4 regions of the Rhizobium sp. RU35A genome follow, and region 1 is predicted to be linked to each of the others. Evidence: predicted binding sites of a transcription regulator. Region 1 holds the regulator's gene; each other region holds the start of a gene.

What was found. The regulator LexA, encoded in region 1, represses DNA repair genes until DNA is damaged. The targets are predictions, from matches to a motif close to TGTTCNNNNTGTGTTCNG.
Region 2: a site for LexA is predicted at 1,024-1,041, ahead of uvrA (excinuclease ABC subunit UvrA). Genes of this name have one in related genera too.
Region 3: a site for LexA is predicted at 952-969, ahead of recA (recombinase RecA). Genes of this name have one in related genera too.
Region 4: a site for LexA is predicted at 1,425-1,442, ahead of ruvC (crossover junction endodeoxyribonuclease RuvC). Genes of this name have one in related genera too.

The regions. Positions count from the first base shown of each region.
Region 1 is NZ_FTMR01000007.1:147,058-149,260, reverse strand. Features, by position in the region: gene F3H95_RS16755 (ComEC/Rec2 family competence protein) at 1-521, shown strand, start outside; gene lexA (transcriptional repressor LexA) at 502-1,221, opposite strand; gene F3H95_RS16745 (helix-turn-helix transcriptional regulator) at 1,574-2,170, opposite strand.
Region 2 is NZ_FTMR01000010.1:29,732-31,934, reverse strand. Features, by position in the region: gene uvrA (excinuclease ABC subunit UvrA) at 1-889, opposite strand, end outside; gene F3H95_RS20125 (single-stranded DNA-binding protein) at 1,155-1,712, shown strand; gene F3H95_RS20120 (HPP family protein) at 1,723-2,203, opposite strand, start outside.
Region 3 is NZ_FTMR01000010.1:116,980-119,182, forward strand. Features, by position in the region: gene recA (recombinase RecA) at 1-894, opposite strand, end outside; gene F3H95_RS20510 (PAS domain-containing sensor histidine kinase) at 1,104-2,203, opposite strand, start outside.
Region 4 is NZ_FTMR01000002.1:406,342-408,544, forward strand. Features, by position in the region: gene F3H95_RS06490 (hypothetical protein) at 1-1,295, opposite strand, end outside; gene ruvC (crossover junction endodeoxyribonuclease RuvC) at 1,488-2,000, shown strand.

The DNA of each region.
Region 1 (2,203 bases):
TCGAGCAAACAGAACGGGAGCCGGCGTCAACTGTCACGACGACGACCGACAGACAGTCTCAGCGAGCCGCTGCCAAAGTGCCGCTGAAGGCCGGCGAGGCGGAAACCATCCTGCAGACCCTGCGCAGAGACGCCGAAAAACAGCCGGGACGCTTTGTATGTCTTCCCTCGTCCGGCTGTCTTGCGATCACCTCGCAGGGGGCGACACTCATAACCGTTGAGGACAATCGTCTCACCGGAACCGCTTGCGACCGCGCAGATCTCGTCATTGCGCCACAGGCCCGCTTCGATGAGTGCCGTTCCGGCGCTCTCCTGCTGAGCGCCCAGACCTTGCGCCGCACCGGATCCCTGATCGTTCGTTTTCGCGACAGCCGACGAGTCGAAGACTGGCGCGCGGAAGCTGCCATCATGTCACATGAGCGCCCCTGGAGCGTTCATCGCAGCTATGACTGGCGACGCCGCAGCTTCGAGACAGATGTGCCGGAACCGGTGCGCCGGCTGGTCAGTGATAGCGGCGGATAAGGCCGACCAATCTGCCTTGTATCTTCACCCGGTCCGGTCCGAAGATCCGGGTCTCATAGGCCGGATTGGCCGCTTCCAGTGCGATCGAGGCCCCCTTGCGGCGGAACCGCTTCAGGGTTGCCTCCTCGTCATCCACCAGCGCCACCACGATATCGCCGGGCGTGGCTGTGCTGCCATTGCGGATGATGACCGTATCGCCGTCGAGAATGCCGGCCTCGATCATCGAATCGCCCTTCACTTCGAGTGCGTAATGCTCGCCGGTTCCCAGCATCTCTATCGGTACCGCAATCGAATGCGTATTGTTCTGGATGGCCGAGATGGGCACGCCGGCAGCAATGCGTCCCATGACAGGAACAGTTGCCGTTCCCGTATATTCTTCCGCAGGTGCCGCTGATGCGGCGGACTTGGCGGGCGGCGTCTTGCCGAGACTGCCTTCGATAACACTGGGTGAGAAGCCGCGACGGGGCTGGGCCGGCGGCACATAGGATTCCGGCAGCTTGATTACTTCCAGCGCGCGGGCACGGTTTGGCAGGCGGCGAATGAAACCGCGCTCCTCCAGGGCTGTGATCAACCGGTGGATGCCGGACTTCGACGCCAGATCAAGCGCATCCTTCATTTCGTCGAAGGAGGGCGGCACACCGGACTCCTTCATGCGTTCATGAATGAACAGAAGCAGTTCCTGTTGTTTGCGTGTCAGCATATGGCAACCCCGAGCCCGAAACAAATACAGAACAGACCCTATCTGTTCCTTATGTGTTCTGCAAGCCCCCAAAAGCCGGGTGTTTTTGGGGTGACCGGCTGATGGAGGCGCGATAATTAATCGGGAATGGCGCGCATAATTATTCTGGAATGAAAACGGGCCTGCGCGCTTGATTTATAAAGATTTTTCGTTGGAAAATGGGGGTGCGCAATGCGCCAATCGGTGGAAGCGTTTTGCGCCGTTCCGGCATAATGGTTAAGTAACTGAGTTGGCTTGCATTATTGGGGATAGCGTCCATGTTTTTGTCCGCAGATCGAAAAGATTGCGGATACCTTTGCGGATAGTGATCAATCTAATCCTTTTTGTGCGGGCTTTTCACCTCTTCCCAGAGGGTTGCCCAATACTGAACTTCCGGGTCGTATCCCTCGTTGAAACGCCCTGTTTGGAGTATCGCTCGCAACCGCTCAACAGCGGCTTCTCCATAGGGGGGAACCTTACCCTGATCTAGTTCGCGGTCATGATCTATGGATTCCTCGGCTTTGTTGACGATCTCTTGAATGATGCTTAGCCGCGCATCATCGTCATACATCCGCCTCAGCGAGAAAATTACGTCTATCTCGTCCTGAGATATGTACCATTTTGGTATGAACCCCGGATTTTCCGCAGAAGCTTGAGCAATGCTTCGGTTGATAGACATTTGATATTCTTCAAATGGGGTTTTGTATTCGCCAAAAATCAAGGCGGCAACAGTTACGTTTCCTATTCCTGCTATCTTCTTGATAATTTCACTATTGGGTTGTCTGCGTCCGCTCTCGTAGTTCGATAATGTTGCACGATCCACACCGACGAGGTTGGCGAACTCCGCTTGAGTTTTGTCACCACGAATTTCTCTAATCCGCTTCCCAATTGCCTTGGATGCTTCGTTATCGAAACTTTTTCGTGTTGACATGTGACACCTTTGAAACATATTGATGGAGTGCTT
Region 2 (2,203 bases), on a different contig from region 1:
CGCCGAAGGGATTGTTGAACGAGAACAGCCGCGGCTCGATCTCCGGAATGGTGAAACCGGAAACGGGGCAGGCGAATTTTTCCGAAAACAGCACCCGCTCGTGGGTTTCGTTCAGCGATTTGTTGGCCGAACCGCCGGCCGCCGTTTCCTCCGGCGGCAGAGGCTTGTCGGCAAATTCCGCCACGGCCAGGCCATCGGCGAGCGTCAGGCAGGTTTCCAGACTGTCGGCAAGGCGCGCACCGATATCGGGGCGCACCACGACGCGATCCACCACCACGTCGATGTCATGCTTGTATTTCTTGTCGAGCGCCGGGACCTCCGCGATCTCGTAGAACTGGCCATCCACCTTGACGCGCTGAAACCCCTTCTTCATCAGCTCGGCGAGTTCCTTCTTGTACTCGCCCTTTCGCCCGCGCACCATCGGCGCGAGAATATAGAGGCGGGTGCCTTCCTCGAAGGCCAGCACGCGGTCGACCATCTGGCTGACCGTCTGGCTTTCGATCGGCAGACCCGTGGCCGGCGAATACGGCACCCCGACGCGCGCGAAGAGAAGGCGCATGTAGTCGTAGATCTCGGTGACGGTGCCGACGGTCGAGCGCGGGTTCTTCGAGGTGGTCTTCTGCTCGATGGAGATCGCCGGCGACAGGCCGTCGATCTGGTCGACATCCGGCTTTTGCATCATTTCGAGAAACTGCCGGGCATAGGCCGACAGGCTTTCGACATAGCGGCGCTGGCCCTCCGCATAGATCGTGTCGAAGGCCAGCGAGGACTTGCCCGATCCCGAAAGGCCGGTCATCACGATCAGGCTGTTGCGGGGCAGATCGAGATCGATGCCCTTGAGGTTATGCTCGCGGGCGCCGCGAATGGAAATCGTCTTGAGTTCGCTCATCGTGAAAAGCTCTTTGGGAGGACAAGCCCCTTATTTAGTGATCCGGTGGCTTCTGTCGAGGCAAGACTGCCGCAAGATCCGGGCTTCGACTCGCTCCTACGCAGCAGGCTGTTGACAGGATCATAGCGGAATACTAGAACAAAGAAAGAACAAATTTGCCTGTGGATTAAGGCAGCATCCTTTCCTGCGGGCGGGAGGGATGGTTTACACTGCTTCATCCAACGGAATTGAAGTGCCGCGCGATGGCGGCAGACAAGGTGATGAGATGGCTGGCAGCGTCAACAAGGTAATCCTGGTCGGGAACGTCGGGGCGGATCCGGAAATCCGTCGCACGCAGGACGGCCGGCCGATCGCCAACCTGCGCATCGCGACGTCCGAAACCTGGCGCGACCGCAACAGCGGCGAACGCCGGGAAAAGACGGAGTGGCACACGGTTGTGGTGTTCAACGAGGGCCTCTGCAAGGTTGTCGAGCAGTATGTGAAGAAGGGCGCCAAGCTTTATATCGAAGGCGCGCTGCAGACCCGCAAGTGGCAGGACCAGAACGGCAACGACCGCTACAGCACGGAAGTGGTGCTGCAGGGCTTCAACTCGACGCTGACCATGCTGGACGGTCGCGGCGGCGATGGCCCAAGCATGGGCGGCGGCAATGCCGGCTATGGCGGGGGTCGCAATGTGGGCAACAGCGGCGGCGGCGATTTCGGCGGCGGCTATGACGATTATGATCGCGGTGGCCCGTCCTCCGGTTCCGGTTCCAGCCGCGGCGGCGCCTCGTCCGGTGGCGGTGGTTTCGCCCGCGATCTGGACGACGACATTCCGTTCTGATCGATCCGTTTTACGGGTTCACGGTGGCCGGCGAAGCACTGCTTTCGCCGGCCTTTCTGTCTTCGAGCATGGCCACCAGCGCATCGGATTGCGAGAGGATGCCGGCCAGTCGGCTGTCGTCGCGCACCACGGGCATGTCATGAAGTCCGCCTTCGGCAAAGGCGATGATGGCATCGGCAATTGGCGTGTCCGGCCGCACGGTCCTGACCGGCGAGGTCATGATGTCCTTGACCGTATCGTTTGGCGCGCTGGCACCGGCAAGGATCAGTCGCAGGCGTTGTCCGAACGCGATACGCGGGCGCCCCGCAACCCAGCGCGGCTTGTGCAGGAAATCCGTCTGTGTGACGATGCCGACCACTCGCGCATGGTCGTCGGTGACGGGCAGGGCGCGGAACCGGTGCCGGCGCATCAGCTCATGCGCTTCCCGCAGACTGGTATCCGGCGCGACGGCCACCACGTCGCGCGACATGATGCTGGCACACTCCACGTGC
Region 3 (2,203 bases), on a different contig from region 1:
CGATTTCTCGACAATGCCGGCCTTGACGCCGAGATCGACCAGTTCGCCGGTCTTGGAGACGCCTTCGCCATACATGATGTCGAACTCGACCTGCTTGAAGGGCGGCGCCATCTTGTTCTTGACGACCTTGACGCGGGTCTGGTTGCCGACAACCTCTTCGCGCTCCTTGACGGCGCCGATGCGGCGGATGTCGAGGCGAACCGAGGCATAGAACTTCAGTGCATTGCCGCCCGTGGTGGTTTCCGGCGAACCGAACATCACGCCGATCTTCATGCGGATCTGGTTGATGAAGATCACCATGCAGTTCGAGCGGGAGATGGAGGCCGTCAGCTTGCGCAGCGCCTGGCTCATCAGGCGGGCCTGAAGGCCCGGCAGATTGTCGCCCATCTCACCTTCGATTTCGGCGCGCGGCGTCAATGCCGCAACCGAATCGACGACCAGCACGTCAACCGCGCCGGAGCGCACCAGCGTATCGGTGATTTCCAGCGCCTGCTCACCGGTATCCGGCTGCGAGATCAGCAGATTCTGCAGATCGACGCCCAGCTTGCGGGCATAGACGGGGTCCAGCGCATGTTCGGCATCCACGAAGGCGCAGATGCCACCCTTCTTCTGGGCTTCGGCAATGGTCTGCAGCGCCAGCGTCGTCTTGCCCGAGCTTTCCGGCCCGTAGATTTCGACGATGCGGCCCTTGGGCAGGCCACCGATGCCAAGCGCGATATCGAGGCTGAGCGACCCGGTCGAGACGGTCTCGATTTCGACCACGCTCTCGTTCGCCCCGAGCTTCATGATCGAGCCCTTGCCGAAGGAGCGTTCGATCTGGGAGAGTGCCGCCTCCAGCGCCTTGCTTTTGTCCACTGTCTTTTCCTCTACGAGCCGCAATGAATTCTGTGCCATCCCATCCACCTTTAGGTTATTGCAGCCGCGTGGGCAACAAGCATCCGATGGAGATGATGTACTCTTTTTGTTCTCTTTTCGCAAGGGGCAACCAAGCCCCTGAATCGCAAAAATAATTCGTCCTGTGTTCTCCAGACGTTCCGCACGGTTTGATCCACGCCGAAGTCCCGGAATTTCCTCGGATTTCCGAAGATCGGCAGAGGCTGCCTTCAATCCTTCCGGTCGAGCATTTCCCTGACCGCCACGGCCAGCTGCTTCAGCGAGAAGGGTTTCGGCAGGAAGCCGAACTTCGCATCCGCCGGCAGGTTTCGGGCAAAGGCATCCTCCGCGTAACCGGACACGAAGATGAATTTCAGGTCCGGATAGGTCTTGCGCAGTTCGCGCAGCAGCGAGGGGCCATCCATTTCCGGCATCACAACGTCGGAGACGACGATGTCCACCTTGCCGTCCAGCTCCTGCATGATGTCGAGCGCTTCCGTGCCGGAACCTGCCTCATGCACGGTATAGCCGCGCGTTTCGAGCATGCGCTTGCCGCCACGCCGCACCGCCTCCTCGTCTTCGACCAGCAGCACGACAGCGGAATTGCCGGTCAGATCGACATCCTGCGAGGCGGGTGCCGTGTCGGCGGCCGCGGCCTGCGGCAGGCTGTGACTGCCGGCCGGCTGTGCCGCGGGCTCCGCTTCGACCACCGGCTTCACCTCCGGCACATGGCGCGGCAGGAAGACACGGAAGGTCGTGCCCTTGCCCACTTCCGATTCGGGGTAGATGTAGCCACCGGACTGTTTCACGATGCCATAGACCATCGAAAGCCCGAGACCGGTGCCCTTGCCCACCTCCTTGGTGGTGAAGAAGGGTTCGAAGATCTTGTCCATGATGTCAGGCGCAATGCCGGTGCCGGTATCGGCCACCTCGACCATCACGAAATCCTCGGCCGGCAACCGGGCGCTCGGGAAGGCTGCGGCCTCTTCGGCCGTCACATTGCGGGTGCGGATGCGAATCTCGCCGCCGCCCGGCATGGCGTCGCGGGCATTGACGCACAGATTGATCAGCACCTGCTCGAACTGGGAAAGATCGGTACGCACCGGCCAGAGGTCGCGTCCGTAATCCACCTCCAGCTTCACATTGGTGCCGGAGATCAGCCGGTCGACCAGCATGCGCAGATCGCCCACCACGTCCGTCAGGTTCAGCACCACCGGCCGCATGGTCTGCTTGCGCGAGAAGGCCAGCAACTGCCGCACCAGAACCGCGGCGCGGTTGGCGTTGCGCTTGATCTCCATCAGGTCGGCGAAGCTCGCATCGGAGGGGCGCG
Region 4 (2,203 bases), on a different contig from region 1:
CGGCGGACGGGCTCGTCCTGTTGCGTGAACGCGAAGAGGGACAGACGCGTATCGATGATCGCGACATCGCCGGCCACCTTGACGAGGCATGCCTCCGTGGATGCAACGATCTCGCGGCTGCGCTCCAGCACCACCGCCGTCTCGCCCACGGTCTCGTGCGCCAGTGTCAGGCGCTGGTGTTCAAGGTCGACGTTGTGCGACAGGCGTTCGGCCGGCTCGGCCATTTCCGTCAGCGCCTGCCCGACACAGTCGGTCTCGCGCAGCACCCGCGACAGGGCATGCTGGGTATCGGCCAGATGGCTGTCAACCTGCCGGTACTGCAGCATCAGGCTGCGCGCGGCCTCGGTACAGTCGGCAGCCAGCTGGCGCAGCGCATCGGCGGGAATGGGCTGCACCGTTGGACGGCCATGTGCAGCCGTCGGATGGCTGGAGGCTGACGGTGCCCTGAGCCGCTGTTCGCTGGCGCTCGCAAGGCTTTCGGCGCGGATCGCCAGATCGCCGACGCGCTCGATCAGTTGCGACAGGTCCCCGAAGGTGCTGGTGGCAGCGGCAGCGGCGTCATGCGCTTCGCCGGCCGCCCGGCCGAGACGCCAGCTGGCCTGCTGACCCTCGGCGGTGCTGCGGCTGACCAAGCGTGCATCCTCGCCGCGCAGCCGGGTTGCCCGCTGCATCACCTCGATGGCGCTCAACGCCTTCTGCATGGCCGGGCGCGCATTGACGAGCCGGTCCCCGATGACCGTGAGATCCGCCTGGCTGGAGCGGGCCTGCTCGCGCATGCCCTGCGTGGCACGGCTGATGACCGAAAGGTTCAGGTTCAGCATTGAAGCGAGACGGTTGAAGCGCACCCGCAGGCCTTCCATGGCCTCCGGGAACGGCTGCTGCACCAGCGTCGTGGCGTCGCCGTTGGAGAGACGGCGCATGGCCTCATCCAGCACGCCGCGGGCGGCCGAATGATCGGCTTCGTTGTCCTGAATGGCTTCCTTCAGGCCCGAAATGCCGCGCGCCAGCGTGCCGATCGTATCCGTCCGTTCCCTGTCGGCAAGGTCTGCCTCCGTGTCCGGTCTGTTCCATTCGCTGGCCTGCTGGGCAAGCCGGTTCAAAGGGTCCGCGAGCTTGAAGGCGAGGATGGCGATTGCCGTACCTGCCGCAAACGCCGCTACAATGCTGAAGCCCAGTATTTCGGGCGAGACACGCGCCGCCTTGATGGCGATCAGCCCCACGGCCACCAGATTGAAGGTGGCAAGCAGCAGGATCGTCTCGATCGACTGGTTCTTCAAGCGGGTGAACATCATCATGATGGACCTCCAGTCTTGATCTACGCACATCACCTAATGTGATTCGGTGCGTAGAGTTGCCGAAGTTGAGGCTGCTGTCCGAGGATTGATGGGCCAGCCTTAACGGGTGGTTAACGGGATTCGCGCAAATGTTTTCTTTTTGTTCGCGTTGCGTCTGGTCGATACAGGTCACGTCGCGATAGGATGGCACACATGACACAGACGATTCGCATCATCGGCATCGACCCGGGCCTCCGCCGCACCGGCTGGGGGGTGATCGACACGCTGGGCAACAGCCTCAAGTTCGTGGCCTCCGGTACGGTGACCTCCGATGGCGACATGGATCTCGCCTCTCGTCTCTGCCAGCTGCATGACGGGCTGGCCGAAGTGGTGCATGCCTATCGGCCGGACGAGGCAGCGGTGGAGCAGACCTTCGTCAACAAGGATGCCGTGGCGACGCTCAAGCTCGGGCAGGCGCGTGGCGTTGTGATGCTGGTGCCGGCGCGCGCCGGTCTGCCCGTCTCCGAATATGCGCCGAATGCGGTGAAGAAGGCGGTCATCGGTGTCGGTCACGGCGAGAAGCAGCAGATCCACATGATGCTGAAGATCCTGATGCCGAAGGTGGAGTTCACCGGCAATGACGCCGCCGATGCGCTGGCGATCGCCATCTGCCACGCCCATCATCGCGGCGGCGAGCGCATGCGCCGGGTGCTGGCCCGCGCCTGAGTTTGTTCTTGACTTGTTCCAGTTTGCGCTCTAGGCACGAGGTAAGGGGACAGAGGTGGCAGGCGGCAGTTCGATGCGGGCGGGTGCGGGGCGTCGGTGGGCATTTCCGCCGGGCGCGGGCGCATCCCGGGTTGCGGCCAGCCGCGCTGACAATCGGGCCGCCAGCGTCTTCTTTTCCTGCGGCATCATCCCGGACGGATCCC